Regions from separate parts of the Streptomyces sp. NPDC020801 genome, predicted to be linked through region 3. Evidence: riboswitches for the same ligand, from Rfam matches in the RefSeq annotation. Region 3 holds a riboswitch; each other region holds the start of a gene.
The links. A riboswitch is a leader RNA that binds a small molecule or an ion and turns the genes downstream of it on or off. The one in region 3 is predicted to bind cobalamin.
Positions count from the first base shown of each region.

Region 1: linked by a shared signal. The riboswitch ahead of ACH4UM_RS35285 (CbtB-domain containing protein) and the one ahead of ACH4UM_RS30545 (cobalamin biosynthesis protein) in region 3 are both predicted to bind cobalamin.
Region 2: linked by a shared signal. The riboswitch ahead of cobT (nicotinate-nucleotide--dimethylbenzimidazole phosphoribosyltransferase) and the one ahead of ACH4UM_RS30545 (cobalamin biosynthesis protein) in region 3 are both predicted to bind cobalamin.
Region 4: linked by a shared signal. The riboswitch ahead of ACH4UM_RS15830 (HoxN/HupN/NixA family nickel/cobalt transporter) and the one ahead of ACH4UM_RS30545 (cobalamin biosynthesis protein) in region 3 are both predicted to bind cobalamin.

Region 1 is NZ_JBIRST010000025.1:55,871-60,952, forward strand. It holds gene ACH4UM_RS35265 (arylsulfatase) at 1-1,014, shown strand, start outside; gene ACH4UM_RS35270 (hypothetical protein) at 1,073-1,234, shown strand; gene ACH4UM_RS35275 (hypothetical protein) at 1,525-1,827, shown strand; gene ACH4UM_RS35280 (CbtA family protein) at 1,974-2,747, opposite strand; gene ACH4UM_RS35285 (CbtB-domain containing protein) at 2,773-2,994, opposite strand; cobalamin riboswitch at 3,029-3,185, opposite strand; gene ACH4UM_RS35290 (histidine phosphatase family protein) at 3,314-4,021, shown strand; gene ACH4UM_RS35295 (ZIP family metal transporter) at 4,286-5,082, shown strand, end outside.
Region 2 is NZ_JBIRST010000005.1:112,209-117,290, forward strand. It holds gene ACH4UM_RS12535 (ferrous iron transporter B) at 1-265, shown strand, start outside; gene ACH4UM_RS12540 (NifU family protein) at 283-831, shown strand; gene ACH4UM_RS12545 (MarR family winged helix-turn-helix transcriptional regulator) at 1,045-1,686, shown strand; cobalamin riboswitch at 1,945-2,127, shown strand; gene cobT (nicotinate-nucleotide--dimethylbenzimidazole phosphoribosyltransferase) at 2,217-3,410, shown strand; gene ACH4UM_RS12555 (metal-sensitive transcriptional regulator) at 3,573-3,860, opposite strand; gene ACH4UM_RS12560 (rhodanese-like domain-containing protein) at 4,196-5,082, opposite strand, start outside.
Region 3 is NZ_JBIRST010000018.1:58,142-63,223, forward strand. It holds gene ACH4UM_RS30530 (class II aldolase/adducin family protein) at 1-159, opposite strand, end outside; gene ACH4UM_RS30535 (anion permease) at 337-1,623, shown strand; gene ACH4UM_RS30540 (hypothetical protein) at 1,655-1,885, shown strand; cobalamin riboswitch at 2,077-2,220, shown strand; gene ACH4UM_RS30545 (cobalamin biosynthesis protein) at 2,320-3,273, shown strand; gene ACH4UM_RS30550 (cobyric acid synthase) at 3,270-4,817, shown strand; gene cobN (cobaltochelatase subunit CobN) at 4,814-5,082, shown strand, end outside.
Region 4 is NZ_JBIRST010000006.1:383,192-388,273, reverse strand. It holds gene ACH4UM_RS15850 (DUF6445 family protein) at 1-650, opposite strand, end outside; gene ACH4UM_RS15845 (DUF4142 domain-containing protein) at 884-1,612, shown strand; gene ACH4UM_RS15840 (hypothetical protein) at 1,730-1,867, opposite strand; gene ACH4UM_RS15835 (ArsR/SmtB family transcription factor) at 1,912-2,259, opposite strand; cobalamin riboswitch at 2,339-2,545, shown strand; gene ACH4UM_RS15830 (HoxN/HupN/NixA family nickel/cobalt transporter) at 2,576-3,673, shown strand; gene ACH4UM_RS15825 (nucleoside hydrolase) at 3,670-4,701, opposite strand; gene ACH4UM_RS15820 (hypothetical protein) at 5,073-5,082, shown strand, end outside.

The DNA of each region.
Region 1 (5,082 bases), on a different contig from region 3:
GTCCTCGGAGCCGAACCTCCCGGGACCATCAAGGGCGTCACTCAATCGCCCCTGCACGGCGTCAGCTTCGCCCACACCTTCGACGACGGCTCCGCACCGACCCGTCACGACACCCAGTACTTCGAGATGCTGGGCCACCGCGCCATCGACCACCGCGGATGGCGGGCTGTGTGCCCCTGGCCCGGCCCCTCGTTCTCCGAGTCGGACAAGCCGTTCGGCACCCCCATCACCGCCGAGATGCTCTCCGAGCTGGACGCCCACAAGTGGGAGCTCTACCACCTCGACGAGGACTTCGCGGAGACCCGGAACGTAGCCGCCGAGCACCGCGACAAACTGATCGAAATGATCTCCCTGTGGTACGCGGAGGCAGGCAAGTACGGCGTGCTGCCCATCGACAGCAGCACCCTGCAGCGCATGACGACCGAGCGCCCGCAGATCACCCAGGCACGCGACTCCTACACCTTCCGGCCCGGCACGCAGACGCTGACTTCGGCCGTCGCCCCCCGGGTACTCAACCGCCCGCACAGCATCACCGCCGATGTGGGGATACCCGCCGACGGCGCCGAGGGCGTACTGATCAGCCAGGGAACGAGCGCCGGCGGATGGTCCTTCTACATCAGCGACGGCAGGCTTCGCTACACCCACAACTACGTCGGCCGGAGTCTGCACACCGTGTCCTCTTCGGACCCGATACCCACGGGGCGCCACGAGCTCCGCTTCGAATTCGAGCCCACCGGCAAGCCCGACCTCGCGGCCGGCAAGGGAGCCCCGGGCCGTGCCGAGCTCTACATCGATCGTCACCTCGTCGCGGCGGCGGACTTCCCGGTGACCACGCCCATCATGTTCAACCCGGGCGGCCTGACCTGCGGAGCCAACCCCGGTCCGCCCGTGACGGCCGACTACTCCTCGCCCTTCCACTTCACGGGCGAGATCCACACCGTGACCATGGACTTGTCGGGCGAGCTCATCACCGACCCGGAAAGCGAGATGCGCGCGCACCTAGCCCGGCAATAGAACCTGTGCCCGGCACGAGCTGCCGTGTGGCCACGGGGAACGAAGGGAAGGCTCGGCGATGAAGATCGATCCGGACCTCCAGGACATCGAACGCTTTGTGGCCGAGTGGCCCGGCGAGCCGGTGGTCGTGCTCAACCTGCCGCGTTTCCGCGAGGGCGGTGCCGAGAAGTACGCCGACCACCTGCGACACGCGTTGCCGTACGCCGAGGCAGCGGCGTGAAGGTCCTCTACTACGGCGTCGGGACGCCCCCGCCCCCGCTGTCCTGTCGCGGTTTTCCCGCCGGATCGGCAATCCAAAAGAGGGCCGCCGACGTATGGGAAGTAGGGCTGCAGTCCGGGGATACGTCCCTGGTCGGCCGGTTCCCGTGCAGCGGGGATCCTGGATGCGGGAAGTTCCCCCCATGCACGGGGCGACGCCTGCGATCATGCCGCTTCCTCCCTGCGGCTGCGGCCGTACAACTCGTGTCGCTGAGAGTCGCGCGAGACGATGGAAGGAAGGGTGTATCCGCCATGCGAGCACAACGCGTGCGGCGTCTCGTCGCCGCGTCCGCGGCCGGCGTTCTGATGGCCGGCGGCGCTGCGATCGGCGCAGCAGGCACGGCCGCAGCAGCAGCCCCTGCCGCGCACACTCATGTGACCACCAGCGTGTGCTTCGACCACGAGGACTCGCGCTGCTTCGACCACGGTGGGTTCCGCTTCGACCACCGCGGGTTCTGCTTCGACCACCCCGGATTCTGCTTCGACCACCGCTTCGATCACCGCTTCGATCACCGCTTCGACAACGGGCCCTTCGTGGTCATCGTGCTCCAGTAGCGGTCGCGGCAGCGACACAAGGGGACGCGCCCATCACGGGCGCGCCCCTCTTGTCGTCCATGGGGTCGATCTTCTCGTGGCGCTCCCGCGGCCCCTTGCAGTCGACTTTCCCGTCGCGGGCAGGGCTGGCAGGTCGAGGAAGGTCGTCAGCGTGGAACCGGTGTCGCTCCTGCCCCGGCACTCGCCCCCTTCACAGTCGGCTCTCCCGCAGCCTTCGGGGCCCGCACCCGCTCGGCCAGCAGCCCGAAGACGAGCCCGAAGGCGGTCCACAGGGTCAGCTGGACGGCCAGGGCCGACAAGCGGAACTGCCAGAGCAGGGTGGCCGAGAAGTCCTTCGGGACCTCGTTGACGGCCGGAAGGAAGACGTATGCCGACCCGATGGCCAGGACGAAGAACGCCCCCGCCGCGACCGTCGCGTTCCAGTTGCCCAGGCGCGGGGCGAGGCGCTTGCCGAGGATCACCGTGGCGATCGCCAGCAGCACGCTGAGCAGCATCATCAGGAAGTACAGGGTGGTGCGTCTGCCGATGGTGCCGGGGTCGCCGACGGACGGCGGGTTGGCGGGGTACTTCAGGAAGGGCACGACATACACGGCGATCAGGCCGGCCGCCGCGAGGAGCAGCGCACTGGCGCGCGGCCCGAAGCGACCGATCCGGCCGAGGGCGAAGCAGTACGCGAGGGCGGCGATGCCACCGAACGCGACGCCGTAGACGAGCACACCGGTGGCCAGGCCGCCGGTGGACTGCATCGTGCGGCTGACGACCTCCATGCCGTGTTCGTGGGAGTGCGCCTCTTCGTAGGCGATGGCCGAGTCGACGCGCGGCTCGCCGAGGAAGTAGGCGACGGCGAGGGCGAGAAGGCCCGCGGCGAGTCCCGCGAGCATGCCACGCACCAGCAGATTTCGGACGGTTGCCGAGTTCATGGGCCGCTGGGTTTCTTCCCCGTCGTCAGTGGCAGGGGAAGCCGAGCAGATGCCGGGCGTCGTGCACCCACTCGTGCACGTTCTCGCCGGACATCACGGAGGTGGCGCCCTGTTCGGCGCCGACGAAGTAGAGCAGGACCAGCATCAGGATGCCGAAGAAGACCGCCCAGGGGGCGATCGCACCGATCGGCAGCTTGGCGGGGATGGCGGTGGGGGTAGCGCTGGGCTGGACGGCAGACTGCGCCATGGCAGGACCTCCTGGGGAACTCGCGTCCCGTCTCGGTGGTGCACAGGACGACGGCGCGGGTCTGACTTGCCCACCACACAACGCAGATGTGTCGTGGGGGCTTACAGTGGCGCGACCGTGCCGGATTCCCACCGGCTTCCGCGATCCGTCGTCGGTTTCGCCGAGAAGGTACCGCGAAGTGCAGGTGCGGCCAAGGGCGCACGGGGGCGCGAACGGGAGCCCCTCAGGCCGCCGTTCTCTGTGAATTCCCTGCGGGGGCAGGGCTGTCGACCACGAGAGTGAGCTTGTGACCAGCCGAGTGATGTTGATCTCACCAGCTATGAACGCAGCCCTGCGGGAGGTCCGCTTCGACGAAGGGTGCCCACTTGACCCGGCCGGGGCGGCACATGCCCGAACAGCGGCGGGCGTCCTCCCGCGCGCCGGCCGTGCGCTTGTCTCCCCCACCGTGCGCTGCAGGCAGACGGCGGCCGCGCTCGGCCTCGACGCCGACGACGCATCGGAACTGGCCGGCCTCGACATGGGCCGCTGGCGCGGCCGAACGCTCGACGAGGTGGCGGCAGCCGAGCCGGAGGCGGTGGCCCGGTGGCTGACCGACCCGGCATCCGCCCCGCACGGCGGGGAGTCGGTGCACGAGCTGTGCGAACGGGTCGCGGCATGGCTGGACGAAGCCGCCCACTTCCCCGGCCGGACGGTCGCCGTTGTCGAACCGGAGGTCGTACGAGCCGCGACCGTCCGGGTGCTGGGAGCGCCGGAGCCGGCCTTCTGGCGGATCGACGTGGCGCCATTGCGCGTGGCCGAGTTCAGCGGCCGCGCCGACCGCTGGAACCTGGCACTCGGCAGGCCGGTCGAGCGGGCCGGCGAGGGCGGCGACCGCGACGGGGACGGGGACGGCGACCGTGACCGCGACCGCGACCGCGATGGGGACGGTGACCGCGACCAAGGCCACGACCACGACCACGACCACGACGGGGACGGTGACCGCGGCGCCGACCGCAGCGGCAGCGGCTGCGGCTGCGGCTGCGGCTGAAGGATCATCGCGGCATCGCACCGGGCGGCCGGCACGGCTTCCGGGAGGACGTCGGCCGCGGCATTTCGCTGGACGGGCAAGGACGTCGTCGGCCCGCCGACCGGAAACGGGGGATCAGCCGAGGCCGGAGGCAACCAGACTCGCCAGCGCCTCCGGTAATGACTTCGCCAAGCTTTCCGGAAGGGCGACCCGGTAGCCTTATTAGGTAAGCCTTGCCTGGTTTACTTTCTGTGCGCTTTCCATGCACGTCAGACCGGAGTCCCCATGTCCAGCGCCAACATCGCCCTGCTCGGCGCCATCGCAGGCTTCACCATCTACCTCGGCCTCCCCATCGGCCGTCTCCGCACACCCACACCTCGCCTCAGGGCCGGCCTGAACGCCGTCGCGATCGGCATCCTGATCTTCCTCGTGTGGGATGTGCTGACCCATGCCTGGGAGCCCGTCGACGAGGCGCTGAGCAAGCACGACTGGGGAACCGTCGCCTCGGGCGGCTTCACCCTCGCCGCGGGTCTGGCCGTCGGGCTCGCCGGACTCGTGCACTACGACGCCTGGATCGCCCGCCGCCGGGCCGCGGCCGCACGGCCGGCCGGGCCAGGGGCTGCCGCCACCGCCGAGCTGGCGCCGAAAGCCCGCAGCCAGGCAGGCTCACTCGCCCTGATGATCGCCACCGGCATCGGCCTGCACAACTTCGCCGAGGGCCTGGCCATCGGCAATTCCGCCGCCCAGGGCGAGATCTCCCTGGCCGTCCTGCTGATCATCGGCTTCGGCCTGCACAACGCGACCGAGGGCTTCGGCATCGTCGCCCCCCTGGCCGCCGAGGGCGAACGCCCCTCCTGGCTCACCCTGCTGTGGCTCGGCCTGATCGGCGGCGGCCCCACCTTCGTCGGCACGCTGGTGGGCCAGCACCTGGTCAATGACACCCTGTCGATCGCCTTCCTCGGCCTCGCCGCCGGCTCGATCCTCTACGTCGTCATCGAACTGCTGGCAGTGGCCCGCAGGACCGGGCTGAAGACCCTCACCACCTGGTGCATCCTGCTCGGCCTCCTGCTGGGCTTCGCCAC
Region 2 (5,082 bases), on a different contig from region 3:
GGACCCCGAACAGCCTTCCCGCGCGCTGCGCGCCATGACCCGTCCCGACGGGCCGCACGCCGGAGAGCCGGTGTTCACGCCCGCCACCGTCGCCGCGCTGCTGGTCTACTTCGTGTACGCGCTGCAGTGCATGGCCACGGTGGCGGTGCTGCGCCGGGAGAGCGGTACCTGGAAATGGCCGGCGGTCGCCTTCGCCTACCTGACCGTGCTGGCCTGGCTGATGGCCTACCTGGCCCGTACGGTCACCCTCCTCCTTGGCGGGTGAGCGCGGCGGTGATTCCCATGCATCCCCAGCCGGTGCCCGGCCGGCCCGACCGGCTGCGCTGGATGATCCCCGCCGGCACCCTCACCGGCACCGGCCCGCCGGCCGGGGTGCCCGCGCCGCTGGCCGCGCTCCTGGCCGACGGCACCCTCACCGGGGTCACGGTGGAGCCGGCCGCGGTCGTCACCGTCCTCGGTACGGACCGCCACTGGACCCAGGAGGGACCCCGGGTGCGCACCGCGCTGCACGCCGCCCTCGACGACCCCACCGGCTGGATCCTTCCCGCCGGCACCGGCCCCCGCCGGGACGACGCACTGCTGTACGCCGCGGCACGCGACGTCCTCGCCGGGCCGGTGGGTGACTTCGCCCGCTCCCACGGCGGCCGCATCGACCTCGTCGACGTGCGCGACGGAATCGTCACCGTGCGCCTCGGCGGCGCCTGCAACGGCTGCCCCGCCGCCTGGTTCACGCTCCACCAGCGCCTGGAACGCGAGCTGCGCCGACACCACCCCGGTCCGCTGGAAGTGCGCAACCCGGCCTCACCGTGGGCCCCGGGCGGGGGCCGGTGAGGCCAGAATCCCGTGCCCGGTACGGCTGTTCGGCCCTTGGCCCGACCGCCGGAGGGGGACCAGTGGACCGTGTGACCAGGTCCATTCGGCCCAGGCGAGGGCGGTGCGGGGCCGCGATGCTGGCATCTGACCGGCCCGGCGGGTGCCGTGGATCGCCGCCTCCGGCCCCCGCCCGGCCGCGTCGTCGGCCATGACCCGTTGGAGACGCCGCTCATGAACGCGCCCGCCCAGGAGGGCCAGGACGTGAACGACCAGCAGGAGCAAGCCGGTTGTGGGTGCGGCGGTACGGAGGAGGCCGGCTCGCCCGAACCGGGCCCGAGGCGGGCGCCCCACCCTTGCCGCGTCACGGCCCCCGGCGCCCAGCGGGCCGTCGTCGCCGACATCCTTCGCGCCGCCTCCGCCGTCCGGCAGCACGTGGAGAGCTCCGTGCTGCGCGGCCCCGAGCTGAACTGGACGGCGTTCCTGGTGCTCTGGGTCGTCTGGACCTGGGGCGAGTCCGAGACCCGGCACATCGCCGAGGAGGCACGCATCTCCAAGGGCACGCTCACCGGCATCTCGCGCACGCTGGAGCGGAGGGGCCTCCTCACAAGGTCCGTTCACCCCTGCGACCGCAGGCTCGTGCTGCTCGGCCTCACCGAGGAGGGAGAGGCGCTGATGCGGCGGGTGTTCCCGGAGTTCGACCAGGAGGAGACGTTCGTGACCGCGCGGCTCAGCGACGAGGAGTGCCGGAGCGTCGCGCAGGGGCTGCGGCGGATCGTCCGCCAGGTCGAGGACCGGGGCGGGCAGGGCCGCCTAGCCCCGGGCGACGGCGCGGCACCGGTGACCCGCCACGGCGGACGCCGGCCGGAGAACTGACGAGGCGGAAACCACGTCACGAGCAAGGCGCGCCACGCAGTCGGCGCGCCTTGCTCGTCCTCGGCTGGTCGTGCTCGTCCTCGGCTGGTCGTGCTCGTACGCGGCCGGTCGTGCTCGTACGCGGTCGCGGGGACCGCGGGCGGCTCGCTCCGCGCCGAACCTGCCGCTCGGACCGGCCCGGCGCGCCGGGGCCACGAAAAGACAGGGGGCGGCTGCTCGCCCGCCGCGGCGTGTGGCAGGATGCGGGCGACGGATGCGGAGGAACTCCGGTGCGGGCCCCACGGCCCAACTCCGGGGCGGGCCCGCCACTGTGACCGGGGAGCCGCCTCCCACCGATGGCCACTGGCAGCCGGCGTGAGCCGGGGGCCGGGAAGGCCGGGAGCCGGCGTCGGTGCTCGGGCCGTACGGGCCGGGTACCGGTATCCGGGAGCCAGGATATTCCGCCCGTCCCGCAGCCAGGCACTCTCCGCCCGGGCACGGCCCGTCACGGTGGCGTGGAAACCCGCCGACAGCGGAAGGTTTCCCTCGTGATGCCACCCTCCGGTTCCGTTCCGGCCCGTTCGTCCGCGCCCGGCCTCTCGTCCGTGCCCGCTCCCGCCGACGACGCCACCGCTCTCTCCGACGGCAGCCCTGCCACCGCCCCCGTACCCGGCGCGCGGCTGGAGCGCACCCTGGCGGCCATCGCTCCCGCGGATCCCGGTGGCCTTGCCGCGGCCCGGGACCGCCAGGACCACCTGACCAAGCCGCCCGGGTCGCTTGGGCTGCTGGAGGAGGTGTCGGTCCGGCTGGCGGGTCTGGCCGGCCACTGCCCCCCGCCCATGCCGGAGCCCGCGGCGGTGGCCGTCTTCGCCGCCGACCACGGCGTCCACGCCCAGCACGTCAGCAACTGGCCCCAGGAGGTGACGACCCAGATGGTCGCCAACCTGCTGGCCTCGGGCGCCGCCGTCAACGCGCTGGCGGCGCAGACCGGAGCCGAGGTGGTCGTGGTGGACATGGGTGTGGCGACTCCCGGGCCCGACTGGGACACCGCTCCGGGCAGGCTGATGCGACACCGGGTACGGGGCGGGACCGCGGACATGACGCGCGGCCCGGCGATGACCCGGCAGGAGGCCGTGACGGCGATCGAGGCAGGCATCGCCGTGGCCGACCGGCTCGTCGACGACGGCGTCCGCTGCCTGCTCACCGGCGACCTGGGCATCGCCAACACCACCGCGTCCGCGGCGCTGGTCGCCGCGTTCACCGGCGCGGACCCGGACGAGGTCACCGGTCACGGAGCGGGGATCGACGAGGCGACGCGCCGGCACAAGGCGGGCGTGGTGCGCACGGCGCTGGAGCTGCACCGGCCCGATCCCCGTGACCCGGTGGCAGTGGTGTCGGCGGTGGGCGGCCTGGAACACGCCGCGATCGCCGGCTTCGTGCTCGGCGCCGCCGCCCGCAGAGTCCCGGTGATCCTGGACGGCGTGATCGCCACCTCCGCCGCTCTGGTCGCGGCCGCGCTGTGTCCGGACGCCCTGTCCGCCTGCGTGGCCGGACACCGCTCGGCGGAACCCGGGCACGCCGTCGCCCTGCGGCACCTCGGACTGCACCCGCTGATCGACCTGGGCCTGCGGCTCGGCGAGGGCACCGGCGCCGCGCTGGCGCTTCCGCTGGTGCAGGCGGCCGTCCGCGCTCTGCGTGACATGGCCACCTTCGACTCCGCCGGAGTCTCCGGCCAGGACGGCTGACGCCACCGGTCGCACCCGCGAGCACCCGCCGGGGCGCGGCGTGCGGGCCGACGCCCTCGCCGGCGCGGCGGGTGCGGCCGATCCCGGCCGCTTCGAGGCCGACATGAAGTCGAACGCAGCCGATGCGGCCGTGTGCAAGGAGCAGAGGTGGTGGCGGGTGTGCTACGCCAGCGACACGAACAGCCTCTCCGGCCTGGCGCGGATCTGGCCGGTGTCCTCGCCGTTCTTCCGGCCGGCGTCCATGTCGCTCACGCATTGCTGCAGACCGGTGGCGATGATGGCGAAACCGGCGCGGTCCAGGGCGCGGGAGGCGGCGGCGAGCTGCGTGACGACGTCTTCGCAGTCACGGCCCTCCTCGATCATCCGGATGGCGCCGGAGATCTGACCCTGCGCGCGGCGCAGCCGGTTCAGCACGGACTTCAGGTCCGAGCCGTCGAGCTCCAGCGCCACGACTACTCCTTGAAAAATACCCCCAGGGGTACTATACGGTCCCGATTCGGGCGGCAAGAGCATGGGCTCACCGGCCACCGGCCACCGGCCGTGCCCGCGGCGGCCTCACGCCGTACCGCGTCCATGTCCTCGGCCCGGATCTTGGTGATCAGCACCTCCAGTGCCTGCGGGGACAGGGCACCCGGCCGGGCGTACAGGATCGTCCGGTCGCGGACGGCCATGAGGGTCGGGATGGAGGAGATCCGGAAACTCGCGGCCAGTTCCGGCTGGGCCTCGGTGTCGACCTCGCGGAGTCCGCTGTTCCGGCCGGACTGCTCCGGCCGGAACAGCCCGGGTCAGGCGTCGACCGGCGCGGACTCGGCCAGCCACGCACCGTATCCGCCGAGCAGGTCGGAGACATCGGTCCGGCCCTTGTGCCTGAGCAGGGCTGCGGCGATGGAGGAGCGGTGGCCCCCCGCGCAGTGGACGACCAGCGGCCGGCCGGCCGGGATCTCGTCGATGCGGCGGGCGAGTTCGGCCAGCGGAATGTGCAGGGAGCCGTCGATGAAGCCCTCTTCGCGCTCGGCGGTGTTGCGCACGTCCAGGACCAGCGGCGGCTCGTCGCCGTTCAGCAGCCGGCGCAGTTCGTGCGCGGTCAGTCGGCTCGCCTGCTGCATGTCGCCGGCCAGGGCGGGAAAGGCCCCCTCGGGCTCGCGCAGGTAGCCGCTCACCTTGTCGAAGCCGATCCGGGCCAGCCGGGTGAGGATCTCCTCCTCACGGTCCTGCGGCGCGACCACCACGATCTCCGCCTCGGGGCCGACGACCATGCCGGCCTGTTCGGCGAAGCGCCCGTCGGCGGGCACGTTGACCGATCCGCGCAGATGCCCGGCGGCGAAGTCCTGCGGGGAGCGGGCGTCGACGACGACCGCTCCGGCGGCCCGCCGCTGCGTGAACTCCGCGGCCGACAGCGGCCGTGACACGGTGGCCGCGTCGAACAGGCCGTGCTCCTTGCGGTTGAGGACGGCGTCGTAGGCGAAGTAGGCGGGCGCGGAAGGCTGTCCGGCGGTCACCAGGGCCACGAACTGCTCCTCGCTCATCGGACGGCAGGCGTAGTTGGTGGCGCGCTGCTCGCCGACGGTGGACTGCCGCTGGGCGGACAGGTTCTTGCCACAGGCCGATCCGGCGCCGTGCGCGGGGAAGACCCGCACCCCGTCGGGGAGGGCCATCAGCTTGTGCTGGACGC
Region 3 (5,082 bases):
CACGGTGCCGCCCACGCGCACCGAGGCGTTGCCCGAGGTGCCGACGACCAGCCCGTCGGCCACCGTGCGGCGGGCCGTCGCGACGAGCTCCCGCCAGGCGCGGGACTCCTCCTCGCTCGGGTCCCGTACGTCACCTTTGTCACACCGCGTCTCGGCCATGCGGTGATCCTGTCAAAGCGGGAAGGCCTGTGGTGAGCGGGATTGAGCCGGCGGCCGGTCCACGGCCGGCCGCCGGCCACCGGAACGGACACCACGAAGACCGCCTCAGTTCATCTTCCGTTCACCCACGTTACGTACGTTCGACCAGCCAATGACCTCGAACGATTGCCTGGGTAAATGGAAAGCTTCTCGCTGATCCTCGCGATTGTGGTGATAACCGCACTTGCGTTCGATTTCACGAACGGTTTCCACGACACCGCCAACGCGATGGCCACGACCATCTCGACCGGCGCGCTCAAGCCCAAGGTCGCGGTGGCCATGTCCGCCGCGCTCAACCTGGTGGGCGCCTTCCTCTCGGTGGAGGTCGCGAACACGATCTCCAAGGGTCTCGTCGACGAGACCGGCATCCGTCCCGAGGTCATCTTCGCCGCCCTGGTCGGCGCGATCCTCTGGAACCTGCTGACCTGGCTGGTCGGGCTTCCGTCCAGTTCCTCGCACGCCCTCATGGGCGGCCTGATCGGTGCGGCGATCGCCTCCGCCGGCTTCGGCGCGGTGCACGGCGACGTGCTCGTCACCAAGGTGCTGCTCCCCGCCGTCGCCGCTCCGGTCGTCGCGGGCATCGCGGCCATGGTCTCGACCAGGCTGTCGTACACCATCGGCCGGAAGTCGGACGGCAAGGCGGCCGAGAAGGGCCACCGGGCCGGCCAGGTCGCCTCCGCGGGCCTGGTCTCGCTGGCCCACGGCACCAACGACGCGCAGAAGACGATGGGCGTCATCACCCTCGCCCTGATCGCCGGCGGCGCCATCGCCCCCGGCTCCAACCCTCCCACCTGGGTCATCCTGTCCGCGGGCCTGGCCATCGCGCTCGGCACCTACATCGGCGGCTGGCGCATCATCCGCACCATGGGCAAGGGCCTGACCGACCTGCAGCCGCAGCAGGGCTTCGCGGCCCAGACCAGCGCGGCCACGGCCATCCTGGCCTCCTCCCACCTCGGCTTCTCGCTCTCCACCACGCACGTCGTCTCCGGCTCGGTGATGGGCGCGGGTCTGGGCCGCAAGGGCGGCGTGGTCCGCTGGTCCACCGCCACCCGGATGGCCGTCGCCTGGGTGCTCACGCTGCCGGCCGCGGCCCTGGTCGGCGCCGGCGCGGAGGCCGTGACGGCCCTCGGCGACTGGGGCACCGCGCTGGTCGCCGTGTTCCTGGTGACCGCGAGCGCCGGGATCTGGAAGCTCTCCCGGCGTCAGGTCGTCGACCACACCAACGTCAACGAGGCCGAGGAGCCGGCCGGCGTGGTCACCCAGGCCATCGCCGCCGTGTCCCCGCCCCCGGCGGCTCCCGTGACCGAGGCCGCCGCCCCGGCGACGGAGGACCTCGCGGCCACGATCCCCGCCCCGGCGACCGCGCCCGGCGCCGACCCGGCGCACACGGCCGCCCAGGCGGTCCCGCCGGCCGCCGCCGTCTGAGCCCGACCCGGTTACCGAAGGAAGCATCACCATGAAGATCGACTGGGCAGCCCTCGGCTCCGTCTTCGGCGTCAGCCTCGGCGTCACCGTGGGCCTCGTGGCCCTGTTCACCCTGGGCATCGCCGGCCTCTCCCGCCGGGAGCGTGCCGTCACCCAGGGCAGCGGCGGCGGGGCACTCGCGGTCACCGGCGCATACGTCTGCTTCGCCGCGTGCGCCGCCGCGGTGGCCTACGGGATCTACCTGATCATGGCCAAGGCCTGACACCGATCACGGCCACGGCCCGAGCCCGAGCGCCGGCCCGAGCACCTGTCCGAGCACCCGCTCGCGGCTCCTCGCACCTCACCGCCCGCCCTGCCCGACCGCCGCCCCGGCGGACCGGGCAGGGCGGGCTTTTCACATCGGCGGTGTGGGCCTCATCTCAGTACCGCTTCGCAGGTCAACGGCAAGTTGACGGGTGTTCGCGGGCGTGGTGGACTGCCGGAGCCATCTACGGCGGCAGGAGAGGAAGCCGGTGCGAGTCCGGCGCGGTCCCGCCACTGTGACCGGGGAAGAACATCCCCGGGAGCCAGGAACTCTCACCGCCGGTCTAGTCGAACCAGGGCGTGGACACCCTGAGTGAGGACATATCGCCATGCGCGGCTGCCGACCGAGGTTCAACAGCGACGCTCTGCCCGGCCCCACGGTCGGCTGAACCGATGGGTGCCGATCGCGTCTTCGCGTACGGCGCCGCCGCCGGCCTCCTCGGTGACCTGCTCCTCGGCGATCCACGCCGCGGGCACCCGGTCGCCGCGTTCGGGCGGGCCGCGGGCGCCGTGGAACGCGCGCTGTGGCGGGACCACCGCGGATGGGGCGCCCTGCACACCGCGGTGTGCGTCGGGGGCGTCGTGTCGTCGGCCGCGCTCGCCGCGTCCGCCGTACGCCCCTCCCGTACCGCCTCCGCCGCCCTGACCGCCGCCGCCACCTGGGCCGTCGTCGGGGGGACCTCGCTCGGGCGGGAGGCGCGCGCGATCGGGCGGGCGCTGGAGGCCGGGGACGTGGCCGGCGCCCGGGCGCGACTGCCCCATCTGTGCGGGCGCGACCCGCAGGCCCTGGACGCCGACTCGATCGCCCGGGCCGTCGTGGAGTCCGTCGCCGAGAACACCTCCGACGCGGTGGTGGGCGCGCTGGTGTGGGGCGCCGTCGCCGGTGTGCCGGGGCTGCTCGGGTTCCGGGCCGTCAACACCCTCGACGCCATGGTCGGCCACAAGTCCCCGCGCCACCGCCGCTACGGCTGGGCCTCCGCCCGGCTCGACGACCTCGCGGGCTGGCCGGGGGCACGGCTCACCGCCGCCGCGGCGGCCGTGGCGGGTCCTGATCCGCGAGGCGCCGTACGGGCCTGGCGCGCCGACGCCGCCAAGCACCCGAGCCCCAACGCCGGGCCGGTCGAGGCCTCGTTCGCGGGGGCGCTCGGGGTGCGGCTGGGGGGCACGTTGTCGTACGGGGGGCGTGTGGAGCACCGGCCGGTGCTCAACAGCCCCGGGCGTGCAGTCCAGGTGGGTGACATCGAACGGGCCGTACGGCTCTCCCGGCGCGTGAGCTGGCTCGCGCTCGGCACGTGCGCCGTCGCCAGGCTCCTTTGCAACCGTCGGACGAAGGGACGTACCTCATGAGCGGCGGGCTGCTCGTCGCCGGCACCACCTCCGACGCCGGGAAGAGCGTCGTCACGGCCGGGATCTGCCGGTGGCTGGTGCGGCAGGGGGTCAAGGTCGCGCCCTTCAAGGCGCAGAACATGTCCCTCAACTCGTTCGTCACACGCGAGGGCGCCGAGATCGGGCGGGCGCAGGCCATGCAGGCCCAGGCCTGCCGGATCGAGCCCACCGCGCTGATGAACCCGGTGCTGCTCAAGCCGGGCGGCGAGCAGAGCAGCCAGGTGGTGCTGCTGGGCAGGCCGGTCGGCGAGTTGAGCGCGCGCGGCTACCACGGCGGCCGTCAGCAGGGGCTCCTCGGGACCGTGCTGGACTGCCTCGCCGAGTTGCGGGGCACGTATGACGCGGTGATCTGTGAGGGGGCGGGCAGCCCGGCGGAGATCAATCTGCGCCGGACCGACATCGTCAACATGGGAATCGCGCGGAACGCGCGGCTGCCCGTGCTCGTCGTCGGCGACATCGACCGCGGCGGCGTCTTCGCCTCCTTCTTCGGCACCGTCGCCCTGCTCTCCCCCGAGGACCAGGAACTGGTCGCCGGGTTCCTCGTCAACAAGTTCCGGGGCGATGTCTCCCTCCTCGAACCCGGCCTCGACATGCTGCACGGGCTCACCGGGCGGCGTACCTACGGCGTCCTGCCGTTCCGGCACGGGCTCGGCATCGACGAGGAGGACGGGATGGGGGTCCCACCTGCTCGAACGCCGTTGAGAGCCTGGGGGAGGGTGCCGTTGCGGGGCACCGTGCGGGAGTCCGAAGTCAGCGCCCCCGTCGGCGAGGAAGTCCTGCGGGTCGCCGTCTGCGCCGTTCCGCTGATGTCCAACTTCACGGACGTGGACGCGCTGGCCGCCGAACCGGGCGTCGTCGTGCGCTTCGTGGACCGGCCCGAGGAACTGGCCGACGCGGACCTCGTGGTCGTGCCGGGGACCCGGGGCACGGTCCGGGCGCTGGACTGGCTGTGGGAGCGGGGACTGGCCGAGGCGCTGCGGCGCAGGGCTGCCGAGGGGCGGCCCGTGCTCGGCGTCTGCGGCGGCTTCCAGATCCTCGGCGAGCACATCGAGGACGAGGTCGAGAGCCGGCGCGGGCACGTCGACGGGCTCGGACTGCTGCCGGTACGGGTCCGGTTCGCCCGGGAGAAGACCCTGACCCGGCCGGCCGGCGAGGCCCTGGGCGAGCGGGTCGAGGGCTACGAGATCCACCACGGGATCGCCGAGGTCACCGGCGGGGTCCCCTTCCTCGACGGCTGCCGGGCCGGCTCCGTCTGGGGCACGCACTGGCACGGCTCGCTGGAGTCGGACGGTTTCCGGCGGGCCTTCCTGCGCGAGGTGGCGGCCACCGCGGGCCGCCGCTTCGTACCCGCCCCCGACACGTCGTTCGCCGCGCTGCGCGAGGCGCAGCTCGACCGGCTCGGCGACCTGATCGAACAGCACGCGGACACGGACGCGCTCTGGCGGCTCATCGAGTCGGGCGCGCCGCAAGGACTGCCCTTCATTCCACCGGGAGCGCCCGCATGAGCACAGTGTTGTTGTTGTCGACCGCCGACACCGATCTGCTGGCGGCCCGTGCCTCCGGCGCCTCCTACCGGATCGGCAACCCGACCCGCGTGGACGTGCGGGCCGAGCTGCCCGCACTGCTCGACGGCGCGGACCTCGCCGTCGTACGGCTGCTCGGCGGCAAACGTGCCTGGGAGGACGGGCTGGCCGCCCTGAAGGCCTCCGGCATCCCGACCGTGCTGCTCGGTGGAGAGACCGTCCCGGACGCGGAGTTGATGGCCGAGTC
Region 4 (5,082 bases), on a different contig from region 3:
TTCTCCTCCAGTGTGCGTCCGGAGTAACCGGTCGCGCTGTGCACGAGGTTGGCGTGGTAGAGCAGCAACCGGTTGGCCTTGTGCGGCACGCGGACGTCCTCCTCGAAGGCGTCCGGCGCCACGAACCGCGTACCGAGGGCCTCGACAAGGTTGTTGTGCGGGGCCTGCACGACGTTGCCGCCGAGCCGGCCACCCGGCAGGGACTGACGGTAGAAGCTGGTCCCGCAGTCCTTGGGCACCGAGGGGTTGAGGTACAGCACGGCCGCGTACCGGCACAGCGCCCGTGAGTCGGTGTGCGGCCTCGGCTCGCTCTCGCCCTCGCCGACCACCTGGACGCAGTTGTGGTTGAGGGTGCCGCCGCCGGGGGCCTGCTGCACCCGGAGTTCCTTCGCTCCTGTCGCCTTCCTCACCAGCCGTTCGACCCGGGCCAGTTCGGACGGCTCCAGGCCCGGCATGGTCCGCAGCCCGGGCCAGGTCTCCGAGGTGTACGGATACCCCTTGACCCAGTCGTCCTTGGCCAGACACCGCTCCCGTACGGCGTCCGCGTCGGGCAGGACGTCGTCGATGACCCAGTAGTCACGGCCCTTGGTGGGCTTGCGGTAGGGCAGGACGGGGAGCGCGGTGGGCACACCGCGGGGTTGTGGGGGCATACGGCCGAATCTAGGGCGGGCCCCTGCCAGAGCTCTCCCACGGCGCGGTCAACGTTGCGTCAACCTTCCCCGCACCTGCCAACACCCCGGCCGCCGCGACTTTTTACCCAATCAAAAGGTTGTTCCCGCTATCCGATCCGTACTCCTGTGCGTCCGAACCGCCCATGGGCGGGACACATGACCGGGCAGGAGGCACGGTGCGCTTTTCGCGGAACGCGACGGGAACTCTCTTCGTGGGCGGAGCTCTCAGCCTGACCCTGGTCGCGCTCGCCTATCCCAGCATGCTCGGAGTCACCAAGGTCTCCAGCGACCCCTCGCGCGTCATCGCGCAGACGCAGTGGGGGCCCCTGACGGAGGGTGACCGGGACTTCGTGGTGAAGGTGCGCGCGGCCGGGCTGTGGGAGTACCCCGTCGGTCAGATGGCCGTGAAGAAGGGCACCACCAAGGCGGTCGTGACCGCCGGACAGCACCTGATCGACGGGCACGCGGCGCTGGACGCCAGCTGCCGCAAGATCGCGCCGATGCTGAACATCACGCTGCCCAACTTGGCCAGCCCTCAGCAGCAGGGCTTCGTCAACACCCTCAACTCGGACAGCGGCAAGCAGTTCGACAACGACATGGCCAACATCCTGCGTGTGACGCACGGTTCGATCTTCAACACGATCGCGAAGATCCGCTCCACCACCAAGAACACCCTGGTACGCCAGCTCGCCAACCAGGCCAACGCCACCGTGCTCGACCACATCACGGTGATGGAGCAGACCGGACTGGTCAACTTCGACCAGGTGAACTTCCAGGAGACGACCCCGCCGAAGCTGCCCGACACCGACCTGACCCCGCCGCCCCCGCCCGCCGGCCAGCCGGAGGTGGTGCTCACCCCGCCGCCGAACGCCACGTCGAGCCCGCTGGTGATCGACGGCGGATCGAACCCGAATCCGAGCCCGAGCCCGACGGTGGGGTGAGCAGGTGGGGTGAGCAGGTGGGGTGAGCAGCAGGGAGGAAGGGCGAGGGGGCAAGGGCCAGGGAGGAAGGGCCGGGAGACAAAGGGCCGGGAGAGGAAGGACTCGTGGCCAGGTCAGTCACACGGTGGTGTCCGCCTCCAGCCGGCTCGCCGCCAGTGGCGCACTGCTCAGCAGCGCCTCCCCCGGGAGCGGAACCGCGCTGCCGGAGAGGTTGGTGACGCACCGCCGGCCCGCACAGCGGGCGAAGGCCGGCACACCCTCGGGGGTGTCCTCCAGCCAGGGGGCCGGCTTGCCGCCGGTCAGCCGCAGTGCTTGAGCAGCGCGGCGACCTCCGCGTCCACCACCCGGTACCGCACCACGCGGCCCTCCTTCTCCCCCGTCACGACCCCCGCCGCCCGCAGCAGCCGCAGGGCCTGCGAGACGGCGGGGTCGTTCATGCCGGTGGCGATCGCGAGGTCGGAGACGGCGAGGGGCCCGGTGCGGTGCAGAGCCAGCAGGAGTGCCAGCCGCCGGGGGTCGGCGAGCAGGGAGAAGCGGTCGGCCCAGGTGCGTACGTGACCGGGTTCGCCGATCGCGGCGATGGCGTCGCAGACCCGGTGGCCGTCGATCGTACGGCGGCCTGCGCGGTCGGCCGGGACGAGATGCATGCCGCCATCCTCGCAGGCCACTTCTGTGATCTTCCATACCTGCGCAGGTATGCAGCTATGCAGGGAAGCGCTCGCACCTCTACGGTTGGCGGGCCGTGGTGTTCGGGAAGCCGGTGACGGCCCCTCAGGGGGTCCATGCCGGAGCGGCCCTCGCCACTGTGATCGGGGAGTTCCGGGCCCACGTCCCGCAAGGGGCAGCCACTGGCCGTCGTGCGACGGCCGGGAAGGCGGACCGGGAACGCACGACCCGTAAGCCAGGAGACCGGCCACGGCAGCTCACGAAGTGATCCACGAGGTGCTGGAGCGTGAAGACCGGATGGCCCTGCCCGACCCTGCCCACAAGACGTCCTTCCGCTGGCGGCGCGAGGACACCCTGAAGACCGCGGGCCTGATGGCGGTGATCACCGCACTGCACGTCGTCGCCTTCGGCATCCTGTTCCTGCTCGTCGTCCCCGAGCACTACCAGGTGGGGACGAAGGCCTTCGGCATCGGCCTCGGCGTCACCGCCTACACCCTCGGCGTACGGCACGCCTTCGACGCCGACCACATCGCCGCCATCGACAACACCACCCGCAAGCTGATGGCGGACGGCAAGCGCCCGGTGTCGGTCGGCTTCTGGTTCGCCCTCGGCCACTCCAGCGTGGTCGTGGTGCTCGCCCTGCTGATCGCTGGCGGCACCTCGCTGGCCGGCAAGGTCATGAACGAGGGCTCGCGCACCCACCAGGTGCTCGGCTTCATGGGGACGACGATCGCCGGTACCTTCCTCTACCTCATCGCCGCCCTCAACCTGGTCGCCCTGCTCGGCATCCTGAAGGTCTTCCGGTCCATGCGGGCCGGTACGTACGACGAGACGGAACTCGAACAGCACCTGGACTCGCGGGGCTTCATGAACCGCTTCCTCGGCCGTCTCACCAGGTCGATCTCCCGGCCCGGTCAGATGTACCCGCTGGGCTTCCTGTTCGGGCTCGGCTTCGAGACGGCCACCGAGGTCACGCTGATGGTGATGGCGGGCTCGGGCGCGGCGGCCGGACTGCCCTGGTACGCGATCCTGTGCCTGCCGCTGCTGTTCACCGCGGGCATGTGCCTGTTCGACACCCTCGACGGCACCTTCATGAACTTCGCCTACCAGTGGGCGTTCTCCAACCCGGTCCGCAAGGTCTTCTACAACCTGACCATCACCGGCCTGTCCATCGCCGTCGCCTTCTTCATCGGCACCATCGAGCTGGTCGGCGTGGTGCGCGACAAGCTCGACCTGCGTGACGACCTGACCGGCTGGATCGCGGGCCTGGACCTCGACAACGTGGGCTACGTCATCGTCGGCCTGTTCGTCGCGGTGTGGGCGGCGGCACTGACGTACTGGAAGGTGGCGAAGGTGGAACAGCGGTGGGCGGTCCGGTCCGCCGACACCACCTAGGAGCGCCCCTCCTGGGACCCCCGGGAGCGCCCCTCCCGGGACCACCCCTTCCGGACACCCTCGACGGTGGCCAGGTACAGCCTCACGTACCGCTCGGCGTCGATGTCCAACGCCACGTCGAGCAGCGGCTGTTCGCGCGCCTCGCCGTGCAGCTCCGCCTCGCCGGGGCGGGGGCGGCGGTCGACCACCGTCTGACCCCGTGCCGGGCCCGGCGCGAGGTTCACCTCCACCGGCAACCGGTGCGTGGTCAGCCCCACGGGGTCGGCGACCGAGCAGACCGCGCCCGCGTCGCCGAGGCCGCCGGAGGCGTCGCCGAGTTCGTCGGACGGGGCGTTGTAGGTCGCCGGGTCGCGGTGGGACAGCAGGCGCCCGGCGAGGCGCGCGCCGGGCTCCGCGCTCTCCCGCAACCGCCGCACATCCGCGGCCGGGACGACCACCCGCTCGAACACGTCGAGTCCGTACATGGTGATCGGTACCCCCGCGGTGAGCAGGACCGCCGCCGCCTCCGGGTCGTGCCAGACGTTGAACTCGGCCACCGCCGTGGCGTTCCCGGTGGCCACCGCGCCGCCCATGAAGACGATCCGCTCGATGTTGCCGGTCACTTCGGGATGCGTGCGCAACAGCAGCGCGATGTTCGTCAGGGGAGCCGTCGGGATCAGGGTGACCGGACGGGGGGAGGCGAGGATCTCCCGGCGCAGCAACGCCACCGCATGCACGTCGAGGGGCCGGCGGGCCGGCGCGGGCAGGCCGAGATCGCCCATGCCGTCGTGGCCGTGCACGTGGTGGGCGTTGCGGGCGGGCTCGATCAGCGGGCGCTCGGCGCCCCGCGCGACGGGGACGTCGCCGGCGCCCGCCTGTTCCAGGACGGTCAGGGTGTTGCGCACCACCTGGTCCACGTCCGTGTTCCCGGCGACACAGCTGACCGCGCGCAGGTCCAGATCCGGGTGGCGCACGGCGAAGAGCAGGGCCAGAGCGTCGTCGACGCCGGTGTCGCAGTCGATGATCACGGGAATGGGCTGACCGGTCACGCGGGACTCCTTCCGTCACAGCGACCCTAAGCGTCGGGGCCACAGCGCGGCGGCGCGCGATGCCGCGCCCCGCCGCCCTCCGCCGGGCTCCCCGATCACCACCCGGGCGGGCGTGCACCGGGGTCCTCCTCGCCGGAGGGGGCGGGGGACCCGGGGACGGCGAAGGGCGCGCCTCAGCGGCCGGACGGAAGCGACGGGCCGGGCGCGGGCGCGACCGGTTTCCCCCGGCACCTCACCCGGACGGCCCGGCTCGCTGGTGGGCGCGGCGACTCGGTGGTGCCGTGAGAGGACCGACGCGACTCGAGACCCCGCAGTCCGCAGTGAGCAGTGAGCCGCCCGCAGTGAGCAGTCCGTACGTCTGGAGGCACCCCATGACCCGTC